Regions from separate parts of the Alteromonas sp. 4NS20-0143 genome, predicted to be linked through region 1. Evidence: predicted binding sites of a transcription regulator. Region 1 holds the regulator's gene; each other region holds the start of a gene.
What was found. Region 1 encodes sigma-54, which starts transcription at its own class of promoters, with help from an activator protein. Its sites were predicted from a motif close to GTTGGCACGNNNNTNGNNT; they were not measured.
Positions count from the first base shown of each region.

Region 1 (8,299 bases):
TCCCACAATAATCGATAGCGGCCTTTAAAGTCGTTATCTGATGTGGGAAGCGTTCCATCCATTAAATGGGGCATATCGTGCCATGTGGCTTTATTCCAAGCATCTTCTGATAAACCATCAATGTGGATAGACGTTGACGTGTAATTAACGTTTCCAGCGGCTACTAAGAAGGGAATAAGTAAACCAACGGCTAATATTATGTGCTTCACAAAGATACCCCCTGAATGATTGAAAATTTACTGCTACCGCTATACCAAAAACAATGTGGCGGTGCCTAGGAATGCAAAAATACCCACCACGTCTGTGATGGTGGTTAAAATGACACTTCCCGCTAGTGCAGGGTCTATCTTTAGCCGCTTCATTATCATAGGCAGCGTTGCGCCGGCTAATGCAGCCGCAATCATATTAACAAGCATAGCAAATGCAATGATGACACCTAGCATATAGTCTTGTTTCCACAGTGCGATGACAGAGGCTATTAATACCGCCCAAATGACGCCGTTTAGCACACCAATGGCAATCTCTTTACTGATCAGCCAGCGGGAGTTGTTTGCATTGACGTGGCCTAATGCCATACCGCGTATAACAAGAGTCAGGGTTTGGTTACCTGCCACACCACCCATGCTTGGTACAATGGTGTTTAAAATAGCGAGTACAGCTAAAGCGCTTAATGTGGCTTCAAATAAGTCGCTCACCATAGCTGCCATCAATGCCGTGGCTAGGTTAACCGCTAGCCACACTGAACGTCTCTTGGTACTTTGCATAACAGGGGCAAAGGTATCTTCATCGTCGTCTAGACCCGCCATACTCATCATGGAGTGTTCGGCGTCTTCGCGAATAATATCAACCACGTCATCAATAGTGATTCGCCCGACGAGGCGATTATTTTCATCAACAACAGGTGCCGAGAGCCAGTTATAGCGTTCAAATAGGCTCGCTACTTCATCGTCTGGCATGTTAACCGGAATGGCTTCTGACTCTTCATCCATCACATCAGAGACTGTGTCGCTAGTGTCTGCGGTTAAAAGCCGTGTTACTGGTACAATACCCACGAGGTTATCGGTGCGATTGACCACATAAAAGGTATCGGTGTTTTCTGGCAACTCGCCCTTGAGGCGGATATAACGCAACACCACATCAATAGTAACGTCGGGACGCAAGGTGATAGTGTCGGTATTCATGATGAAGCCGGCAGTTTCTTCACCATAAGATAGTGCTTGTTCGGCGCGCAGTCGGTCTTGTGCGTCCATGGAGTCTAGGATGTCGAGGAGGACAGTTTCTGGCAGGCTGCTTAGGGTCTCTGCCAAGTCATCGGTGTCCATTTCCTCAAGAGCGTCCACCACGTTTGCAGGCAGCATTTTAGTAATTATGCCGTTGCGAACATCGTCGGACAGTTCTTCTAAAATATCGCCGTGAAAGTCGCCGTCAATCAACTCCCATAGCTCGTCACGAGTGCGGCTAGGGCTAGACTCTAAAATGTGGGCTACGTCGGAAGGCGGAAGTTCAAGAAGGAGCTTTCTAACCGACACAAACTGGCCGTTACTCAGCGCATTGTTGAGCGTTCGCAATTGAGTTTGTACATATTTAGAAACGAGAGCTTCTGCCATGAAAAGCAATTCCTAACCAAGAGTGTGCCCAAAGAAAGCGTATTTCACGCCGTAGACAATGACCAAATAGATTGAGCTTATAGAATAGCGTATTTACCCTAGCAGTGTCATGATAAATACATTGTTTTAGAATGAGTTTTTACGTGTCAGCGGTTATGTTGGCTGTCTTGTCGGCAGTTATATCATCAGTGATATAAGCGTTTACATAAGAGCGTACATAAGCGCTTATATAAGACGTTATATAAACGCTTAGCCAGTGGCCAGAGGAGAGCTGGCCTATGGGAGGGCCTACGAGGTTACTCGTCTTCGTTAAAGCGTCCTTCAATGAGTGTTTCAATAGCAGCTAAGGCGTCCTCTGCATCATCGCCTTCAACAATCACGTTAACCTGCTCACCTTGATGGCTTTCAAGCATCATCAATCCAAGCACACTGCTTGCGTCGGCCTGTTTATCGCCTTTTTCAAGAATTATTTTGGCATCAAACTGATTAGCAAGCTGCACCAGTTGGGTTGCCGCTCTTGCATGAAGGCCAAGTTTATTGACGATGGTGAGTGTTTTCTCAATAGTCACTAGTATTTACGCTCTTTTTTATTATTGCGAGTGGTTAATTTAGCTCTCTGTGGCGTATCTGCACATCCGGATGAATTTCACCGAATGTTTTTGACAACGTCTGCGCAATATAGACAGACCGGTGCTGACCACCCGTACAACCAATGGCTACCGTGACATAACTTCTATTATTTCGCTCGAGATGAGGCAGCCATGTAGTAATTAAATTTTGGATTTGCCATACAAACTTAGTTACCACAGGTTGTGAGCCAAGAAATACTTCTACAGGTGCATCTAAACCCGTCAAATGCCGCAAATCAGGCTCCCAGTGAGGGTTCGGTAAGAAACGAGCGTCAAATACATAGTCGGCGTCTTTCGGTATGCCGTGCTTAAAGCCAAAAGATTCAAACACCAATACCAAACGAGAACTCTTTTTACCTAAAATCCGCTCGCGAATAATTTCGGCCAGCTGATGTATAGTGAGCTTATCTGTGTCTAAGTAGAGGTCAGCACGCTCAACAATAGGCCCAAGCAACGTTGATTCTGCCTTTATGGCCTCAGAGAGCGATTTATTTAATTTTGCTAAAGGGTGTAAACGTCTAGTTTCACTAAAGCGCTTTACTAACACGTCGTCACTGGCGTCAATGTAAACAATCGTCATCGACCAAGAGGAGGGAAGGTAGTCTAATATTTCTACCAAATCGTTAGGATTCTTTGGTAAATTGCGTACGTCGATACTCACCGCTACTTGATCGTATTCATCCACAACAGTATGGGTGAGCGTTGGTAGCAAATTGACGGGAATGTTATCGACACAATAGTAGCCCAAATCTTCCAGTGCTCTTAATGCCACCGACTTTCCTGAGCCTGAACGACCACTGATAATGATCAGCTTCACCGATATTTCTCCCTAAACAAAAAAATGACGAAAACGTCAATGTATCTTTTGAAACTGTCTTTACATGCCAAGTGCTGAAACAATATCTTCGTTGGTTTTGGCTCTTCGTATCGCTTTGACAGTGTCTTTGTCGCTGAGCTTACCAGCCACTGTCGCTAACGTTTGTAAATGTCCCTCTGTCTGTTCTTCAGGCACAAGCAGTGCAAAAAATATATCGACAGGTTTTTCATCGAGGGCGTCAAAGTTAATCGCTGGAATGCAGGTTACAATAATGGCCATAACGTGTTCTAAACCCGCTAAACGACCATGAGGGAGCGCTATACCGTTACCTATTCCTGTACTGCCCATCCGCTCTCTAGATAGAAGACTATTCAACACGGTGACTTGGTCAATGCTGGCATTGTCTTGGGCAGCAATATCGGAAATGATTTCTAATATTCGCTTCTTGCTATTGCACTGAACCGCACACTCGGTGCGGTCCAGGCTTACGATGGCTTTAATATCCATGCTTAATTATCTATTAATGCTTTTTCAGTTTTTCCTTATGCTTGATCACCTGCCTGTCGAGTTTATCAACCATGCTGTCAATCGCCGCATACATATCGGTATTTTCTGAGGATGCAAATACTTCGGCACCACTTAAGTGCATCGTAGCTTCTGCTTTTTGGTTTATTTTTTCTACGTTCAGGATGACATGCACATTAGAAATGTGATCAAAGTGACGCTCAAGTTTACTAAACTTCGTATCGACATAATTACGCAAAGAATCGGTGATTTCCACATGATGACCAGTTAGGTTGATTTGCATATTTCGTCTTCCTTTTAATATAACGCCTTTAGATAAGGCTTTTGCGTTGGTTAGACGGGGGTATCGATAAAGACTCCCGGTATTTTGCTATTGTCCGCCGAGCGACTTTTATGCCTTGCTCTGCCAACAATAAAGCAATTTTGCTATCGCTTAATGGTTTGCTTGGCGTTTCTGCTGCTACCAATTTCTTTATTAATGCACGAATGGCCGTTGACGAACACTCGCCGCCAGACTCAGTTGCCACATGGCTAGAAAAGAAATACTTCAATTCGTAAATACCGCGCGGCGTATGCATATACTTCTGAGTCGTTACTCGCGATATTGTGGATTCGTGCATATCCACCATTTCTGCGACATCATTGAGCACCATTGGTTTCATCATTTCTGGTCCGTGCTCAAAAAATCCCATTTGCTGTTGAACGATACAGTTAGCCACTTTCATTAAAGTATCGTTTCTAGACTCTAAACTCTTTATAAACCATTTAGCTTCTTGCATATGAGAACGAATGAACTGAGAGTCACTGCTGTTTTTCGCTTTTCGACTCATTGCTGCGTATTGCTGATTTACACCAAGCTTAGGCAAGCTGTCGGGGTTGAGTTCAACAGTCCAGCGACCGTTCTTCTTCGCCACCGATACATCTGGAATAACGTACTCAGGCTCTTTAGTAACTAAAGCACTACCTGGGCGAGGATTCAAGGTTTGAAGTAAACGCATGGCCTCGCGAAGTTCATCTTCCTTCAAACGGCTTTTACGCATGAGGGTTCTATAATCTTTGCTACTGAGAAGGTCTGAGTAGTCCTCAATCAGTCTTCTTGCTTCATCTAACCAAGGTGTGTCGTCAGCAAACTGGCGCAGTTGCACCAACAGACACTCTTGCGGAGAGCGAGAGCCAGAGCCGATAGGGTCAAACATCTGAATGCGTTTCAGTACACACTCAACTTCATCTAATTCGATTTCTTCTTCAATATTTTCGGTTTCGATATCTTCGAAGTTTACCGCTTCTAATATCTCATCTAGCGTAGCGGTTAAATAACCTGACTCGTCAATCGAGTCGATAATGGCAACGGCGATAGCTCTGTCAACATCAGAAAAAGGGGTTAAACGCATTTGCCAAAGCAGGTGAGTTTGAATGTCGTCAGTGGTTTCGCCTTGGAAAACGTGGTCATCATCGTTATTTGACGGGCCAGGCGCAGGTGCTGAAGAGGCTGAGTAATATTCGTCCCAGGTGCTATCAATTGGCAGTTCATCGGGTAAGTCGTTCTTTTCTAGAGCATCACCCGACTCTAGAGTGTCGCTGGACGCTGACGCGGTAGCTTCGATTTGGCTATCGTCATTGTCCATGTTGTTTTTTTCTGCCTGAGGCTCGTCATTACCTTCTTCTACTTCTAGTAGAGGGTTTGAGTCGAGGGCCTCTTGAATCTCCTGTTGAAGATCGAGTGTAGACAGCTGCAGCAGCTTGATTGCCTGTTGCAGCTGTGGAGTCATCGTTAGTTGTTGACTAAATTTTAACTGTAAAGATGGTTTCATCTATATCTTATTTTAATGCTCTTGAGTGAATATACCTGAGCGCTTATGAAAAATGACAATTAGGTTACACACAATAACTATAGCCTGAATTGTTCGCCTAGGTATACATCCCTTACTTTTTGATTACTTAAAACCTGTTCCGCCGTTCCTTGCGCAATAAGTTCACCATGACTTACGATGTACGCCTTTTCACAGACATCCAATGTTTCCCGCACGTTGTGGTCGGTAATGAGTATACCCAACCCTCTGTCGCGCAAGTGCTGTATTATCTTCTTTATATCATTAACTGATATGGGATCAACACCAGCAAAAGGTTCATCAAGCAAAATAAATTCAGGTTTTGCTGCTAATGCTCGTGCTATCTCTACTCGGCGACGTTCTCCACCGGAAAGACTCATACCCATACTATTACGTATATGGTTGATATTAAATTCATCAAGTAGCGCATCGGCTTCTTCTTCCTGCTGCTGTGAATTTAAATCCTTTCTGGTTTGTAAAATCGCCATAATATTTTCATGCACAGTTAGCTTTCGAAAGATGGACGCTTCCTGTGGTAAATAGCCAATACCGCCTCTTGCACGCTCATGCATAGGCTGATGAGTTAATTCATTATCATCAATAGATATTTGGCCTTTGTCTGAGGGAACCAACCCTACAATCATATAAAAGGTCGTGGTTTTTCCCGCGCCGTTAGGCCCCAATAACCCGACAATTTGCCCGGTAGAGACTGACAGGCTAACATCAACCACTACCTGTCGTGATTTATATGCTTTAGCAAGGTTCTTTGCACTAAGAGTTGCCATTGTTACTGCTCGCCTTTACCGTCGTTGTCGCCGTTACCATTGTTGCCGTCACCGTTGCTACCGTCATTATCCTCGCTGCTCTCGTCTTTCGCTTTGCGAATAGACTCAGGCGTAAATACGGTAGTAACGCGCCCACTAGCATCACCAGCGCCGCCTGTGGCTAGCAGTTGTTCTGTGATCATATCAAAAGTAATGCTGTTGCCTTTAACTTGGCTGGTGTCCTGTTTTAGTTCTGCGTTTCCGGTAAGGGAAATAGTACGCTTAGCCACTTCATAGCGTATCTCGTTCGCCCTTGCAGAAACAGGGTTACCGTCTTCAAGCTCTTGCGAATAGCTGGCTGGGTTTCCACGAGCAACAAAAATCTCTCGGCCGCTTCCTTGGGATGCAATAACTTCAACTTCGTCAGCCTCGATAGTAAGCGAGCCTTGGGTAATAAGTACGTTATCTTTATATAGCGCTGTCTTATTTTTACCATCAATGAACTGAGAGTTAGAGCCAATCTCGATAGGCAGCGTAAAATCATTTTCATTGCCTAATGCCGGGCTAGTGCAAAGCACTAGCAGCGCACTAGTTGCTAGGAGAATACGTAGTTTGTACATGGTCGATAAGCTCATATTTTTGGGTGCGCAGGTTTGCGTTGAATCCGTTACTTTGAATAACATATTGCATGCCGCGTATTTCTACGGGTTGATCTGACGTCATCTGCTTGTTATCCAAATTAATTTGAATGTATTCAGTGGTAATTGACTTCACAAAGTCGTCCTGACTTTGGTTTTCAATTGTCACATTGTTTTCTAATTGTATTAATTCATTGTTATACAAGGTTCCCTCTTGCGCTGTCACGACCCAAGGTGAACCTGCATCATTCGTATAGAGAGTGTAGTTCGGCCGGTCGAAAGAAACAAAGCCAAGCTGGTCGTAATGCTCCATGGAAGAAGCGAACACTTTATGATTCAGTTGCCCTTCATTGTTATAAAGGGTTGTGGTTAAGTTTTTAGCTTTATAAGCAGGCTTTAATGCATCCAGTCCTTCAGACGTTTCTAATACTGGGTCTTCTTCCATCCAGGTAGGAATGTACATCAGCATGGCTAAAATAAATAGCGCTGAAATACTGACGCCAAGTCGGTTGAAACCAAATTGATTCACACGCTGGCCCCGAAAATGTCATTGCTTACGCCTTGCGCCTGCAAAATCGTGTCACTTATCTCTCTCACTGCCCCAAAACCGCCCGGTAGGGTTGTGATCCAATTTGCTTGTTTTACGACGAAGGGGTGTGCGTCGGCAACGGCTATTTTAACGCTCGCATGTTTAAACATGCCGGTATCAGGCATATCATCACCAACAACGGCAACGTGTTCAGGTGATAGTTCAAGGCGGTCCATAAGCTGTTTTAACGCGTCGAACTTGTTCTCTTCGCCTTGAATAATATGCGCTACATGTAACGCCTTCATTCTGTTTTCAACGATGGCTGAGCGTCTACCGGTAATCACCGCAACATCAATGTTATGACTGACAAGTGCTTTAACGCCGTACCCGTCGCGAGTGTGAAAGGCTTTTAATTCCTCACCGTTATTTCCAAGATAAATCCGTCCGTCTGAAAAAACACCGTCAACATCACACACCAACAGTTTAATATTGGCTAGTGCATCAAATAGGTCCGTATTGAGTTCGGTGTACAGCGTGGTTGTCATATCTGGTTTCTTGTTCATTTACAGCACTCCTGCTTTTAATAGCATATGCATATTAAACGCGCCGACTGGATGGTCATTATCGTCAAGCACCATGAGTGCACTTATTTTAAAACTCTCCATAACATTGAGAGCTTCAACGGCGAGTTGGTCGGCTGTGGTTGTTTTGCCGCCTTGGGTCATTACGTCACTCACCGTTGCCTCATGAAGGTCGACCCTAGCATCGAGGATACGGCGAAGGTCGCCGTCGGTGAATACGCCCGTTAGCTTACCGGATTCATTCACAATACCGGTCATGCCTAAGCCTTTTTGCGATATCTCAAGAAGCGCTTGGGCAACAGTTGCTGTCGGTTCTATTAGCGGAATATCACTGCCGGTCAACATAATATCACTGACTTTTAACAGTAGTTTTCGCCCAA
Region 1 covers NZ_BAAJLR010000002.1:654,041-662,339, reverse strand. Annotated here, with positions in the region: gene AC27HD_RS06620 (CBM9 family sugar-binding protein) at 1-209, opposite strand, end outside; gene mgtE (magnesium transporter) at 249-1,607, opposite strand; gene AC27HD_RS06610 (HPr family phosphocarrier protein) at 1,904-2,176, opposite strand; gene rapZ (RNase adapter RapZ) at 2,211-3,053, opposite strand; gene ptsN (PTS IIA-like nitrogen regulatory protein PtsN) at 3,114-3,560, opposite strand; gene hpf (ribosome hibernation promoting factor) at 3,574-3,861, opposite strand; gene AC27HD_RS06590 (RNA polymerase factor sigma-54) at 3,890-5,389, opposite strand; gene lptB (LPS export ABC transporter ATP-binding protein) at 5,467-6,192, opposite strand; gene lptA (lipopolysaccharide transport periplasmic protein LptA) at 6,195-6,791, opposite strand; gene lptC (LPS export ABC transporter periplasmic protein LptC) at 6,760-7,338, opposite strand; gene kdsC (3-deoxy-manno-octulosonate-8-phosphatase KdsC) at 7,335-7,883, opposite strand; gene AC27HD_RS06565 (KpsF/GutQ family sugar-phosphate isomerase) at 7,902-8,299, opposite strand, start outside.

Region 2 (8,299 bases), on a different contig from region 1:
GAATTTCCTTAATTCATACTTTACCCGCATGAACGACCCTATTCATCAAAACAGTGGCTTTATCGACAAGTTCATGGGTGATGGTATTATGGCCTTATTCGACCATCCAGGTGGCACAGCGAGAGATAAAGCCATCGACTCTCTAAACGCTGCATTAGATTTAAGAAAAGCACTGACCATATATAACGGACATAGAAAGAACAGCAACTACGCTGCGGTCAACATGGGTATTGGGATACACTTTGGAAATGTGATCATGGGCACGGTAGGTTCAGACGATCGCATGGACACCACAGTAATTGGCGACAGTGTTAATATTGCATCGCGTCTTGAAGCACTGACGCCGAAATACCAAGCCGATATTATTGTGAGTGCTCAAGTACTGCAAACCTTAGGGGCAGGCTATCCCATTAAGACCCGTTTACTCGATTGGGTACGGGTAAAAGGCCGACAGGCGCCGATTGAAATTTATGAGGTACTAAGTCATCTCAGCGACGTTGAACAAGCGGCGCGAATTTCTGTGCAAGCCAAAATTGCAGCGGGCTTGGCATGTCGTATCAACAAGCAGTGGGATGAAGCGATTGCCTACTTTGAAACCGCATTGGCAGTTAATCCAAATGATACCCTAGCCCATCACCATATTGACGTATGTCGTATTTATCGAAATATAGATTTAGATGACGACTGGGATGGCGCCCTAGTGCTTCAGTAAAAGTGGTGCAATAGAGAGGTGTCAGTTCGATAGGGTAGCCTGCGCTTTTATAAAGTTAACAGAGGGAGCAAAGAACGCAGCACCGGTCTCTGCACTTGTAAAATCTAACCACCGGTCGTAATCCCCTTCTCCATTGCCGTATATCTGACTTTGTAACATATGCTTAAAGGGTCGCGCGCTTGCGCTACAGCAGACAGAAAACAAGCCTTGAGATGCCATATCGCCATAGGGCATACCTTGCTTCATAAGTTTAGATGTTTCATCATCAGCAGATGCGCTTACGGCGCGAACGCAGTGTGACGACTGAGACTGCTCCACACTTGGCAGGTTGTGTTGCTGAGTGGTTCCCATGGCCTGTTCTTTTTGCCTATCAGACAAACTATTCCAGCGCCTAAGATCATGTCGATATCGCTGCACATGCAAGTAACTTCCCCCTTGAAAATCGGGGTCGTCCTCTTCGCTAATAATAGCGACCTTTCTGCGAGCCATCCCTCTAGGGTTGTCAGTAGCATAAAGAAAGCCATTGAGGTCGCGACCGTCGAGATAGCGAAAACCCCGTACCTGCTCTACCAACTCAACGTGAATGCGCAGTAAGTCCATCACCTCTATACCAACGGCGTGGCAAATATCTAGCCGGTCTGCTCGAATTTGAATAAACAAATCGCAAGGTGTGGTTGGCGCGCTTCTGTCTTCACATTGCATATCGGGGAAAGGAGCAAGCTCAACGGGGATTAGCCCGGGATAAACATCGGCCCAATAGCTGGTTCCCACCGCAATAACACCGGTAACCATGGCTTCGTAATGCTCATTTTCAAAGTGCTCGAAAATATCGAGCACTCTCGCTAATTTTGCTCTTACGGCTTCGCTGTCCTCATCGACAACATTGAGCATCAAATATTGCGCATGCAAATTTGGCTCTGCGCATATGCCTTTTTGTGGTTGTGTCATTGCAGCTCTTGTTATTATTTGAAGTTTTCTTAAAGCACTTATAAAAACTACTCATTCAAACAGCGCTTATTAACCGTTATTACAGATGTTATACGAATCCTGTTACAGGCGGTTAAATCCCTTGCTGTGACGAGTATTGTCAGTGTGCTTAATACCCTGCAGCTTGTCCATCTTTTCTGCTTTCAGAAGCGCCAAAATACACGCCTTTTTTGGCATCCCAAGCAATGGCTTGATAGCCGCCAAATGCACCCACCACACGCTGGAGTTTATGGCCTCTCTCCATAAGCTCGCGCTGCACCACCTCATCGAATCCTGACTCTAAGCTTACATAGCCGCCGTCTAACATTAATTCACCCGTAGGACTGCTTGAGCCACTGTGGAGAATCCGTGGTGCATCACCTGCTTCTTGCAAGTTCATACCAAAATCCAGAATATTAACGATGATTTGTGCGTGCATTTGTGGCTGTGTGCCACCACCCATTACCCCAAAGCTCATCACGGGGCGACCGTTTCGGGTAACAAATGCGGGAATAATGGTATGAAAGGGACGTTTGCCTGGGCGATACTCGTTGTAGTGTCCCTCTTCTAGCGTAAACATCTCACCTCTATTTTGCAGTACAAAGCCTAAGCCGGGCGGCGTCATACCCGACCCCATTCCGCGATAATTACTTTGAATTAGCGAAACCATATTGCCGTCTTTGTCTGCCACAGTTAGATAAATAGTATCGCCCTCATAAATACCTGCATCTACCCGGGACGCTGCTTTTTCCATATCAATGAGCGCCTGTCGTTTTTTGGCATACTCTTTAGAGATTAACCAATCTACAGGAATATCATTAAAGTCAGGATCAGCGTAAAACTTTGCTCTATCTTCGAATGCGAGCTTTTTGGCTTCTACAAAGGTGTGAATATAATCGGCAGAGTTAAACCCCATGCCTTCTATATCGTAGCGCTCGAGCACATTGAGGATTTGCAGTGCGGCAATACCTTGTCCGTTTGGAGGTAGTTCCCACACATCGTAACCACGGTAATTTGCCGATACTGGCTCAACCCATTGTGATGTATGAGACGCTAAATCTTGATAAGAAAGAAATCCGCCCTGAGCTTCCATATACGCATCAATGGCGCGAGCAATATCTCCTTTGTAAAACGCATCACGGCCGCCGGTAGCTATCTTTTCATAGGTAACCGCAAGCCCAGGATTTTTGAATATGTCGCCTTTTTTGGGCACATTGCCGTTGATGAGGTAGGTCTCAGCGAAGCCATCGTAGTGGCCTATTCTGTCTTTATTCATTTGCCAGTAATACGCGATTAGCTCGGAAACTGGGAAGCCATTTTTTGCGTATTCGATGGCAGGAGTCAAAAGAGTAGACATGGGCAACTTGCCGAACTTTTCATGTAACTCAAACCAGCCGTCTACCGCACCAGGAACCGATACAGGTAAGGGACCAAACTTAGGGATTTTGTTCAATCCGCGCTCTGCAAACACCGCTTTAGTCAGTGAACGGGGAGAACGACCTGATGCATTTAAGCCAACTAGCTTTTGTTCACTGGCATCCCATACAATGGCGAATAAGTCTCCTCCTATACCACTACCTGTAGGCTCTACTAAGCCAAGCATAGCATTTGCTGCAATAGCAGCATCGACAGCACTTCCACCTTGCTTAAGCACATCCAGAGCGACCTGCGTTGCTAAGGGTTGACTGGTTGCCGCCATGCCGTGCTGCGCTATAACCTCCGACCGGCTGGCAAATGGCTTGCCCGTTACTCTGTCATATGCGTGTGAAGACGATATACAAAGCGTACTGCATAGTGTAATTGCGAACGTCATCGTGAAAAGTGAGTGTGATATTTTAGCTATCATCACCGTAGTCCCGTCGTTTCCCTTTTAATCCAAAGCACGTTTTTTATAAACAATGTTGGTGTGCTTACGTTTTTAACTGGCAGCTTCGTGTCGAAACCTCTTTGAATTTCCATTTCTAGTGTAGCGTTTAAGGCGCAATACGCCTAGGTTTATCGCAGAACGAAAAAAGCCTCGCAAATGCGAGGCTTAAGTGATGATAATTAGGCATTATTATGTTTTTGTCGCTGCCTACATCAATGTAAATTGGTCCGTGTGTTTATGAACGACCGCTGGTGAAATCTGGGTATGCTTCCAAACCACATTCACTCATGTCTACACCGTCAAACTCTTCTTCTTCAGTAACACGGATGCCCATCGTTGCTTTAAGCGCTAACCACACTACTAGGCTGGCTACGAATACCCAAACAAAGATAGTTGCCGCACCAATAAGCTGACCAGAGAAGCTTGAACCGTCGTTAGTAATTGGAACAAGTAGAAGACCAAGTAAACCAACAACACCGTGAACTGAGATAGCACCTACTGGATCATCAATCTTAAGCTTATCAAGACCAACAATGCTAAGTACTACCAAGATACCACCAAGACCACCGAATAAGGTTGCCTCTAATGGGCTAGGCGTAGAAGGCTCTGCAGTAATAGCAACCAAACCGGCTAATGCACCGTTTAGTGCCATTGTTAAGTCAGCTTTACCGAATAAGATACGCGCTACGATAAGCGCAGCAATAGTACCACCGGCTGCGGCTGCGTTAGTGTTCATAAATACGATAGCAACAGAGTTTGCGCTTTCAACCGTTGCAGTAGCAAGTACCGAACCTCCGTTGAACCCAAACCATCCCATCCACAAGATAAATGTACCTAGGGTTGCTAGAGGCAGGTTAGCACCTGGAATAGCATTGACTTTTCCATCTGCGGTGTACTTACCTTTACGAGCACCAAGAATTAACACACCCGCCAGTGCAGCTGCTGCACCTGCCATGTGAACAATACCCGAGCCTGCAAAATCTGAGAAGCCTAAATCGCCAAGTGTGTACAGACCGAATACAGCTTCACCGCCCCATGTCCATGCACCTTCCATTGGGTAAATGAAACCAGTCATTACCACAGTGAAGGCTAAGAAAGCCCATAGCTTCATACGCTCAGCAACCGCACCAGACACGATAGACATAGCAGTGGCAACGAAGACGACTTGGAAGAAGAAGTCTGCAGAAGGCGCATAGGTTGCTGGGTCTTCTGAAACACCTGTTGCGCCGTCGCTTAAGATGCCGCTAAGGAAAGGACCCCAATCGCCACCGCCGTACATGATTCCGTAGCCGCAAACCATATACATGGTGCAGGCTATGGCAAATAACGAGATGTTTTTAGTCAAAATTTCAGTGGTGTTTTTGGCTCTAACTAAGCCAGCTTCAAGCATTGCAAAACCTGCAGCCATCCACATAACTAGCGCGCCGCAAATTAAGAAGTAAAAGGTATCTAGCGCATACCCAAGTTCAAAAGTGATTTCCATTATGGTTTTCTCCGCAAAAATATCGTTGTGGCTTACAGCGCGTCGGTATCCGACTCACCAGTTCGAATACGAACGGCATGTTCTAGGTCGTACACAAAGACCTTACCGTCACCAATTTTGCCTGTTTTAGCAGCACCAACGATGGCCTCGACCAAACGCTCTACCTGATCGTCCTGTACGGCAATTTCTAATTTTACTTTCGGTAAAAAATCTACCTGGTATTCCGCGCCGCGATAGAGTTCGGTGTGACCTTTTTGACGTCCAAAGCCTTTTACTTCGGTAACGGTTAAACCGTCAATCCCGATTTCTGAAATGGCTTCACGAACATCATCTAGCTTGAACGGCTTGATGATAGCAGTGACTAATTTCATGTGATGCTCCCAGTTTATTGTGATTATTCTGCAAAAATGCGTACTTGACGATTACTATACCAAGAGCCATGCCACAAATAATTATTCATTAAAATCAGATAGATAATCGAAATCAGAGGAAGATAAATCAAAAACAACGCACCAATAAGGTGCAGCGCGGAAAGAATGCCCAACAATGACGCGCACAAGGTCAATTCACCATAAATTAAGACGAATAGGAGCGCGTATTGACCTTTTCATATCCCGTTATCAGCGCTTACGGGCTTTTCAGGTAAAGCGAATTGTTTAATGTTGATGCACAAAACCGGGTCTGTTTATCGAAGGAGAAAAAGAGCATAACGTCGCAGCTTACAAAAGCTCGCGAAAGCGGAACTATCATTAGGTTACTGGGTCTGTTAGTTCTAATGAGCACAAATACAGCGATGTTTTTCGCGCCCGAGCGCCCCTTACAAGACCATGCACGCAAACAGCGTTATGCATGGCGTACCGCATTGGCGTCACTGCTTATTCATGCTGGGGCAATCATCACAGTTGTTGTAGTAAGCCAATATGGTATTGAAAAAAAGAAAGCGGCTATTACTGAGCTTTCCCCTGCCCCCACAATTCAGGCCGTGCTGTTTCAGCCACCCGCCAAAAAAACTGTTGAGCCCAGTAATTTATTAAACAAAGACGCAGTCGACAAGGAAGTGGTAGACAGGGAAGTGGTAGACAAGCGAACGTCAGAGGTAGTCAATGAAGGTGCAAGCGAGGAGGAATCAGCAGACAGCGAAATACAGACTTCTAGCACGGCTGACATTCCGGACAAGCCAAACGCTGAGCCCAAGCAGCCTTCAGAAACCAAGCTTTTGCCAGACGCTCACCCACCACAGCTAAAAGAGGCACTTTCAAAAGAAGCATCTTTTGAAGAACCTTCTCCTCAAGTTTCGAAGCCCCTCATCAACCGTGAAGCCGGTCGTTTAAATGTGTCTAGCGCACAGGCAGCAGCCGACTATTTAGACAGCTATAATGAAGCCCGTATTGGCGAGGAATCAGCTAATGCTGCCTCTTCATATGCAGCAAAAAAAAGAAGCCCAAACATTATCGACCCTAGAAAAGGCGAGGATAGAGATGAGAAGCTATATAATCAGCGTCCAGTTAAAATAGTCAATTGCACAAGCACAACTAATAAACTTTTTACTGCGCTTAGCACAATGGCTGGAGGCACCTTAAGATGCTCGAAAAGAAATGAGCACAAACGGTTTATCGATGCCCGAATTAACAAAACACCTGAAAACGATGAGCAAACTCACTAGCGTCTTTCGCAGTAATTCAACTGACATTATTTAGCCTGTGACTCATATAGCCATGACTTACATAGCCATTACTCACAAAATCATGGCTCACACAGCAAAAGCCAAAGCCCGCGCAGCATGCATCTTTGCCCAACCCTTCTTGATTATACTTGGCTTTTCTTTATTTTACTTGGCTTGGCTTAACGCGCAGCCTTGTCTAAAGGGAACCGGTAAACACATTGCTACCGTAATGTTGTGTTGCCAAACATTGGCATTACGGCGTATTCTGCCTATCAAGGGCGTGTTAATCTTTGCTGTACGATTTTTGGGCTAAATGGAAGCATTTTAATCGCGGAACAGTCCTGTAGGCCTAGTGGGCTAAGTCAAAGGGCTGTGACAAAGAGTAAAATGCTTCCATAACGCCCCCTTAGGGCAGCGCCTGTGAGCTATTTATCCTGCGTTGAATGGTTTCGATTTAGCCCGCTAGACCTTCAACCATTCGCCTTGTCTAAATAGCTCACAGACCGCTGCAAAAATGTACAACAAAGATCAACACGCCCTATTTAATAACTCTCTCATTAAAAAGGAATAATCTGTGGCTGGAGCTAATCTACTTGCCTTACTCGACGATATTGCCACCTTAATGGACGACATTGCCACCATGTCAAAAGTAGCGGCCCAAAAAACTGCTGGCGTTTTGGGTGACGACTTGGCGGTAAACGCAGACCAAGTGCAAGGTATAAAAGCAGACAGAGAACTGCCTGTTGTGTGGGCTGTGGCAAAAGGGTCGCTGCTGAATAAAGCCATATTGGTGCCTGCGGCCCTAGCCATTAGTGCCTTTGTCCCTTCGCTCATTACCGTACTGTTAGTGTTAGGCGGGTTGTACTTATGCTTTGAAGGGGCTGAAAAACTGTTGCACAAATATCTTCCTCACGATGATCAACTTCAAGAACGGGAAGCGCGAATAGAAGCCATTGCTCATGAAGATGTTGATATGGTGGCCTTCGAACAAAAAAAGATAAAGGGCGCAATACGCACCGATTTTATCCTGTCAGCTGAAATTATAGTGATTGCCTTAGGCACCGTTAGCGACGCAACATTAATAACCCAAGTGGGCGTTCTAATTGCATTGAGCTTAGCCATAACGGTTGGTGTGTATGGACTGGTAGCAGGCTTGGTAAAAATGGACGATGTAGGTCTTTATATGCTGCGCAAGTCGCTAACCGGCACTATGAACACCATGCAGCGCTTAATTGGACGAACTCTTCTTGTAGCAGCTCCGGCTATTATGAAAACCCTTGCGGTGGTAGGCACCATAGCCATGTTCCTCGTTGGCGGCGGTATCCTCACTCACAGTATTGGTTTTTTGCATCACGTAACCCAGTGGGCAACAGAGCTAGTGCCCAGTGCTGACTTTGCTATGTCTATTTTAGCCGATGGAGCAGTTGGCGTGGTGGCGGGAGCTATTATTGCTTTTGCGGTAGCAGCCATTTCTAAGCTTAAAGCTTCATCGTAGCTTTTACTGCAACCGAATTTATAAGCGTGCTGATCGTTAGCCTTGTGGCAAGGAAGGCTAACCTTCTCTCGTACCTCGTTGTGGTATTCCGTCCCTACCTTACTTCTTACCTT
Region 2 covers NZ_BAAJLR010000007.1:137,309-145,607, forward strand. Annotated here, with positions in the region: gene AC27HD_RS14880 (adenylate/guanylate cyclase domain-containing protein) at 1-712, shown strand, start outside; gene AC27HD_RS14885 (Dyp-type peroxidase) at 734-1,660, opposite strand; gene ggt (gamma-glutamyltransferase) at 1,809-3,491, opposite strand; gene AC27HD_RS14895 (ammonium transporter) at 3,781-5,028, opposite strand; gene glnK (P-II family nitrogen regulator) at 5,061-5,399, opposite strand; gene AC27HD_RS14905 (hypothetical protein) at 5,804-6,691, shown strand; gene AC27HD_RS14910 (DUF808 domain-containing protein) at 7,266-8,186, shown strand.
Region 2: glnK (P-II family nitrogen regulator) is a predicted target of sigma-54. The motif match lies at 5,457-5,475, and genes of this name have one in related genera.

Region 3 (8,299 bases), on a different contig from region 1:
ACATTGCGGTTAACGCAAATTGCCACCGCGATAGTTCTATTAACGTATCGCTCATGGGTTATCTCCCTTGTATCTTAGATGCGCAGCTCGCATCTGGCGTTGGTTAAAGTAATTGGCTTAATGCATGTAACAGCTAGCAGCAAAGCTCCCCTGCTGTAAAAGCAACGAGCAAACTGATTTACCGTGATAAAAATTATTGCATGGAGGAAGAGGCAGGGTTTTGATCTAACGCAAAGGACTGACGAGATAAAAAATGTCAAATTTGACAATTAAATGACAAATTTGACATGTCTTGAGTATAAATGTGGGTAGCTAATCTGCCTGTGGCTTAGGTGGCAAATAGGTAAGAGAAAAGGCACCTCTTAAACTTCCAACATCAAATCCGGTGGCCTCGTCGTTGGGGTATGCTTCTTTGATGGTACGGTAAACGTCAGGCGCGATATTATTGCCATGGCACGCTGTGCATACTTGGCCAGTTTGAATAGCCTTCATATATCGCACTTCTCCTGTCTGCTCATCCACATGCATCGCTTCTAAAGGGCCTGGCAGGTTTTGTGATAGCTGCTCAGCAAAGTGAGCTAGTTGAGTTTGTTCCCATTCATCTGCTGTATTATTAGGGTTTCGTACTTTTAATGCGGTTCTACCTACTGTCCAACCCTCGTTACTTAACGACTGTGCTATGGGCTCTGCCACCAGTTTACACTCTGCGACGCCTGCCTCTAAGCCACCGCGTTTAATCGCTTGCTGCAGCCTTACTTTTAGCGCGCCGCCGAGGGCTTTTGCATGGCCTCTGGCTTCCATGCGGATGTCTTCTAAATGATCTGGTGAAGCCGGTTTCTGTGTTGCATTTGCCGCCCCTGTGGCCAGTATGGCTACGGTGCAAGCGAAGGCACTGATGACCACAAGCCCTTTGCGTAGAGGCGTTTTTTTGCTAGTACTTATACTTGTCGCGATATTGTCAAATGAGTAGGGATTCATCTTGCCAACCTTAGGTGTTGATTGTTTGTTTAATTCCTCAGTGTTTTCGCACTATTTCAACGTATTTCAGCGGTGAAAAGGCTGTCTTAACAGCAAAGGTTCTGCGTTTGATAAACAAGCAACGTGCCAACGTGATAGTATTTGGAATAATAAATTAGGATTAGCTAATGTATTTTGTGAGTGCGATATGAATATATCTATTATTCAAGCCATGATTAACGCCATTGATAAGCCTGCTATTTTTATTAGCCCTAACTACGTTATTGAAGCCGTCAATAAACCGTATCGGGACACCTACCCTGTTGATATAAAGTTAGGTTTCAGCACTTGCTATCACGTGTCTCATCGAAACAACAAACCATGTAATGAATGCGGTGAAACCTGCCCAATGCAGGAAAGTAAAAAAACAGGCAGGGCAGCGAATGCGGTGCATATTCACGCCACTAATGAAGGCCAAAGCTATTGCGACATTCTTATGCGGCCAATATTCGGTAGCGCGGGGGAACTATTAGGCTACCTGGAAGTATTGGATAAGCTGACATTTGCGTCGAATAGCCCGTCCCCCGGTAAAATGATTGGTGAGTCTGAGGCGTTTAAAGCCATGCTGAATAAAATTAATCGTGCGGCTAAATCAGACATTTGTGTACTTTTACAAGGTGAAACTGGGGCGGGAAAAGAGCTTGTATCACAGGCTTTGCACTCTGCAAGTTACCGTGCCAACAAGCCTTTTGTTGTGATTGAATGCACAGGGCTGTCTGATGCGTTATTTGAAAGCGAGCTCTTTGGTTACGAAAAAGGCGCTTTCACTGGTGCGTTTTCAAGTAAAAAAGGGCTGGTTGAGGCCGCTGAGGGCGGCACATTGTTTTTTGATGAAATTGGTGACGTACCATTAGCCATGCAGGTGAAATTACTGCGCTTATTCGAAACTCAAACCTACCGCCCGGTGGGCAGCACGACTGTAAAAAAAGCGAACTTTAGACTTGTTTGTGCGTCTCACAAAAACATAAAAGCGATGGTTCAGCGTGGCGAATTTAGACAAGATCTTTATTACCGAATAGCAGGGTTTCCCATTCAGCTGCCGGCCCTGCGAGAGCGTCCTAGCGACATTCCAATGTTAGCTACGCATATTTTATCGGCGCTAGCAGAGAAAAAACGCCTTCACAAAACGGTGTTAAACCGCCTTTCTACTTATTCCTTTCCTGGCAATATTAGAGAGTTAAAAAATATAATTGAGCAGGCAGCGCTGCTTGCTAATGAAACAACAATTCGTGAGCACGACCTGCCTGAATCTATTTTTGACGAAGCTACTGATAGTGCTACTGATAGCGCTGTGAATAACAGCTCCGATAATACATTTAACCGTGCAGTGAACGGTTCATATAACAGCACATCTACTACACTTACTGCCGCAAACTCAGACGCATTCTTAAAAGAAAATATTATGACGCTTGAGCACGCTGAAGCAGATTATCTAAAACAGGTTTGTCGTAATTATACTGGCAGTGTAGAAGAACTCGCTGAAGCCTTAAACGTAAGCGTGAGAACACTCTACCGGAAACTCCAAAAGGCAAATATCAAAATAAAAGGAGCTTTCTCTTAATCTTTTGTTTTAATCCTACCTTTTAAACCAGCCCTAACTCAGTTTTATCATTTGCCTGTAGACGGCTTCCCGTAAAAAGCGCTAGGATAACTGAAACATTTGGGGAGACGAGATCATTATTCGTTTTACGCTTACCACGCTGTTGTGCTTATCATTGCTAATGCAAAATGCATTGGCACTGGGTCTTGCTGCATTTTCAATGCAACAGGCACAGCTTCTTGTAAGCGAAGACATAGAGCTAATTTGTACCGGCAAGAACATGCGCTACATTTCGGTGAGTCAAACTCAACTGAAAGGCGAATTTGTTTATGTCAATCTTGACTCCCCCGACTTCCCAGCACTTTCAGATACACTGAATACTCTCGACACCCTTGATCACTCGCAACCTATCGATTGTACAAACGGTACACTGGCAGACCTTCCATCAAGTGATAGCGGTGTTTCACACTATGCTATCGACGCCCTTTTTATTCGCTACAAGGCGCTTGAAACTCGACTCAAACAGCAGCCTTACACTGCCTTTGCCTACTCGGCTGCACTAAGCCGCGCACCACCTATTTCATAACACCATTTAGTAAAAAATTGCTGACACAGAGTCTGTAGATTCCAAGCAGCATCATCTCTATTTAATATTTGGAAGTATTATGAAATTATCTGCAATTGCGCTCGCTGTGGCGAGCATCGGCTTGTCGTACTCAAGCTACGCCGCTAACGAAAACCTCCACCGCAGCCTTGATAAAAACAGTGCGCTTTCTCCAGAAAAGAGCGCTCCCGCATCGGCAATGGCATCGAAGTCGGTAATAGCACCGGCATCAACATCAGCATCCACCGAAATCATTACCGTCATCGGCTCGCCATTACGCTCTCAGAAAAGTGAGTCAATTACACCGCAAACTAATATGGATGCAGATTTTGGCGACCAACTCAGCACCCTTCCGGGTTTATCGATAGCCCGCAACGGCCCCGTTACTGCACTCATTCAGTATCGAGGCTTGTTTGGCGACAGGGTGGGAATATCGGTTGATGGTGTCAACATTGTTGGAGCAGGCCCTAATGCAATGGACTCGCCTCTTTCCCACGTACTGCCTGAGCCAGGGTTAATTGCTACCTTGTATCGCGGCATTGTGCCGGTGAGTGCAGGAGTACAAACACTCGGAGGCCAAGTAAATATAGCATCGCCAGCTGATGCGCTGTTTTCTATCGCCGATGGATTTCAAGGCAATATCAGCGCAAGCGCAATGGGGCCTGGCTCTGCTCAGCAGTATCAAGGAAATGCTTTTTATGCCACACAGGACAGTTTCTTCAGCGGCACCTTTATGCATCAACAGCGGTCAGAGCGTGAGTCTGGTAACGGAGAAGCAATACCCAACAGTAACTATCAACGAAATGGCGGTAAGTTGCGCATAGGACATCAAATTGGGCAACATCAATTTGACGCGAGCTATCAGTGGCTGAATACTAATGAAAGCGGCACACCCGCCCTCGCTATGGACATTACGTTTATCGATGCCGCATGGTATCGCCTAGGTTATCGCTACAACGCAGATACCAACACTTACCTTACCGTTAATGTGTTTGGAAACAGTAATCAGCACATTATGGACAACTTTTCTCAGCGGCCACTGATGATGGCCAACATGGCTCGCTTAAATACAACCGACGCAGTGGCGCAAGGGCTCGATACTACTTTTGTTACGCCATGGATAGACGGTGAACTGCGGTTGGGAGTAAACCTTCATAAGGGGCGTAATAACTCTGTGATTTCTAACCCTAACAACCCTATGTTCTTTATTGATAATTTTAGTAGCAGCACCCGCAGTACCACCAGTGCATTCGCCGAATGGGATTATTCATCAAAAACATTTTCTACGCTAATTGGCCTGCGTTACAGCAGAGTTAACCTAGATGCAGATGCAGCAGCCTCGAGCCTAACTATGATGAACGAGGCTGTTGCTTCCTTAGCGCAAAGTTTCAATGATGGGCCGCGGAGCAAAACTTATAATATGGTTGACGCTGCGGCCTCTGTTTTTTATCACTTAAATGATAAAACCGACATAGTGCTAGGTGCGTCGCAAAAAATAGAGCGCCCACGTTTTTTGAGCGTTTTACCTGGCTTCCACTTGGCATTACTGGCGGGCTTGCGGATGGATTTAACTACATTGGCAATCTTGAGTTAGAAAACGAAACTGCACGGCAATTTGAGATAGGCATCGATTACACCATGGCATCGTGGCAAATCTCACCCCGTCTGTTTTACCAAGACATAGAAAATTATATTGCCGGTTCGCCCTCCTCAAACATGGCCGCAAACATGTTTTCCACCATGATGTCTGGTCGTGCCCCTTTTATGTGGAGCAACACTGACGCAGTGATAACGGGGGCCGATGTGACTGTTAACGGACAGCTTTCGGACACGGTTTCACTAAATTCGGTATTGAGTATACAACACGGTAATCGAGACGATATTGATGATGCCCTATTTCGTATAGCCCCTGAACGCCTTTTAACCACCATAGATTGGCAGACCTCGGTGTTGACAACACCAGTGACAATGAGTGTTACCTCTGAGCTAGTAGGAAGACAGAGCCACACCTCGTCATTACAAAACGAGGACAGCACACCAGGCTATGGCTTATTGCATATATCTTCCCGATGGCAGCCTCATAGAAACTTTCAGCTAACCGCTCAGATAAACAACCTGTTTGACAAGTTTTACGCACCACATACGGCAGGGGTAAATCGCGTTATGCAGTCTGACGTTGCCATTGGTGACAAGGTACCCAATCCTGGGCGCGAATGGCAGATATCGATTAGCTATCGCTACTGATAATTTGCCTTATTAAACGTATTGGTGATGAAAAGATCTAACCGTTAAGAACGTGGGCTTCTGCTTTCTTTTCGGTTGGGCTTTTTTGTTGGCATTTTTTTGTTGGGCTTTTTTTGCTCGCCTGTGCTTTGTTGAATCGATGTACTTCGGTTGGTGTGATCAAATTGACAAAACTAAACGTTTAAAATTTGTTCAACACAAATGGTGAAACGCCATGGCGCTACAAAGCTACATCACGAAAGCATTTGCTACACTTATAGACGAGCACAGCACAATGTCGTCAAAAACAATCGCCCGCCAAGTACTGCAAAACAGTGGGCTAAGCGAAGACGACATCAAGATATGTATCGAGAGAAAAACGCTGTCTTACACCTATATTTTTGAGGCGTAGTATGAAGTTTGCCTAGAGCTTTGCCATTTTATACTTAGATATTGTGCTAGCTAGCGCTCGCATTTTAAACCAAGCGCTTTTAATGCCCGCTTTAGCCCTTGGCTTATTGCGCGTTTAAATGAAGACTCCAATACTTATTCTTTTAATAGATTCAGCGCCGGACTTAACACTCACTTCACGCGCCACCTTAAATAGGCAACCCTCCATATAAAGATATTCTTATGTTAAATCATTGATTCAATTTTTCTTTATAGCCTTTCGGGATAAAGTGTTGAGCCAGTACTTTGAACTAGTGCTTTGAATTAGCTCTTGGAATACGTCGTCAAATAATGACTGAAATAGGCAGCGTTTTAAAAGTAATCGCCGAGGAGTGTTAATTGGTTAAAGTGCGTGTAAAAAACTTCAAACATTAAGAAAATTTTACACTCGGTAATTATCGCGTTTTACTCGAAAATTAACAAATAAACCGAGAAAAACTAAAAAGCCTATACAAAACAACAATATAATTAATTTTCAAGCAGGAAAAGAAAGATGGCACAGTTCAAGCATGTATTATACTAACGGATAAGGTAAGAGCGTAATGTGAAGCCAGGAAGGCTTTTGAAATGGAGAGTCCATATTACGTAAAAGCGAGTTTGGTAGGTAGACAATTGTCACGATTAAAAGGAATGTGTCAACCACGGATAAATGGATTGAACCGAACCACGCTTTAGGACACTGAATGTCCGTTATGCTACTAATCGATGATGCGGTTGAGTTGGGATTAACTCAATAAAACTGAGCAGGATGCAAAAAGGCTATTTAATACGGAACTTAAATAACTTTTCTCAGTACCCTCATCGAAAGTATCGACATTGACGTCGTATCTAGCAAGGGATTGTAACTTATTTGGTATCGTTGAAGACTGTGTGTTACTTCAGCGAAACCATAGCGAGGACGTTGGTATGTACCCCGTACACTATCAATGAGTTGTCACATGACGACTAGCCTCTCCCCCCCAAGACCCATCCCGGTCTTTACACAACTCTGATTTTTGCCCGCCTTTGGCGGGTATTTTTTTGCCCTAAATTAAGCAACACCATGACTTCGTGATACCATAATAGGGTGTACAATTTTTGTTAGGTATCCCGTCTTTTGCCGTCTTCATCAAGGTTACAGCCCTCGTCGGCAATCGTATTCAGAGTTCTGTTTTGTGCGCTCCTTGCTACATCGGTGGGGCAAAGCGTTATGCTTGCCACGTTACCGTCAATGGGGCGAGAAGCTAATCTATCTGAGTTTCATATCGCTACAATAATGTCTAGCTCGGCGCTGATCTTTGCTATTGGCACCAATGTGTGGAGCAAAATAGCGCGGCGAGCTGGGTTTAAACGCATCCTAATTGTTGGGCTTGCAGGATACAGTGCAGGAACCTTTGCTTTTGCAAGTGCATGGATGGCAGGCTTTTCCGGCATCATCAGCGGAACTAACCTTTTTTTAGCACTGCTTATTAGCCGCAGTCTACAATCTACTATTATGTCAGCGACGCCTCCATCTGCTGTGGGCTACGCGGTGGCGATTAGCTCAGCCTCTGGGCGTGTAAGCGCTATAAGCAAAGTCACCTCGGCTAGTAATGTTGGTCAAATTATAGGACCTGCCTATGCGGGGCTGCTTGTGGGCTTTGGATTGCTCGCTCCCCTTTATAGCATCGTCATTTTAACAATGTTGGCACTTATATTAGTCGTTTTTAAGCTACCTGTATTACCGCCGCAATCTTCAGAAAAACAGACTCAATCGCAAAATTTGGTACAAGATAACCCAACACGTTTACCCTATGTTTTTGTTGCTAGCTGCGTTTGCGTATTTGCAGCAATGGCAATGATGCAGCAAACCATGGGTTTCTTCTTTATCGATTTTTATGCTAAAAGCCCTGTTGAAGCCGCACGATTAGTGGGTTTTGCGATGATGATGAGCGCAGTAACCTCACTCACAGTGCAGTTTACTGTGGTGCAAAGAGCTCGCATAAGCAAAGAAAGCATGATGTCGATAGCATTACCGCTGCTTTCCTTGGCTTACCTAGTCCTGTTTTTACAGGAAAGTTTTACAGTCTCTTATCTGGGCATGGCAATTATGGGCGTGGGTATGGGCATGGCCTACCCGTCTCTTGCTGCAGCAGCGACAACCTATTGCTCACCGTCGCAACAGTCATCAATTACCGGTTTAATTACCGCAACAACGGCAATGGGATATATTGTAGGCCCGCCACTGGCTGCAACACTCTATCAAGTTAACATTGCACTGCCATTTGCAGCAGCCAGTATATTAATGGCTCTTATTTCATGCGTCGTTTTACTCACACTTTATAAAATAAGGCGGTCGGCAGCCCATTAAACACGTTACTTTTTGAACGTCACCTCAGAAAATATTGACTTATTTATGTGTTTAGCGAAATAAAGTTAAATAAATGTGGAACCTTTTCTAAACTTTGCCCTCTTACTTATACATGGAGTCGTTGAGTGTTCGGTTT
Region 3 covers NZ_BAAJLR010000006.1:130,192-138,490, forward strand. Annotated here, with positions in the region: gene AC27HD_RS13505 (cytochrome ubiquinol oxidase subunit I) at 1-55, opposite strand, end outside; gene AC27HD_RS13510 (Tll0287-like domain-containing protein) at 313-978, opposite strand; gene AC27HD_RS13515 (sigma-54 interaction domain-containing protein) at 1,190-2,578, shown strand; gene AC27HD_RS13520 (hypothetical protein) at 2,739-3,143, shown strand; gene AC27HD_RS13525 (TonB-dependent receptor) at 3,223-4,755, shown strand; gene AC27HD_RS13530 (TonB-dependent receptor) at 4,704-5,405, shown strand; gene AC27HD_RS13535 (hypothetical protein) at 5,620-5,796, shown strand; gene AC27HD_RS13540 (MFS transporter) at 6,931-8,163, shown strand.
Region 3: AC27HD_RS13510 (Tll0287-like domain-containing protein) is a predicted target of sigma-54. The motif match lies at 1,091-1,109, and genes of this name have one in related genera.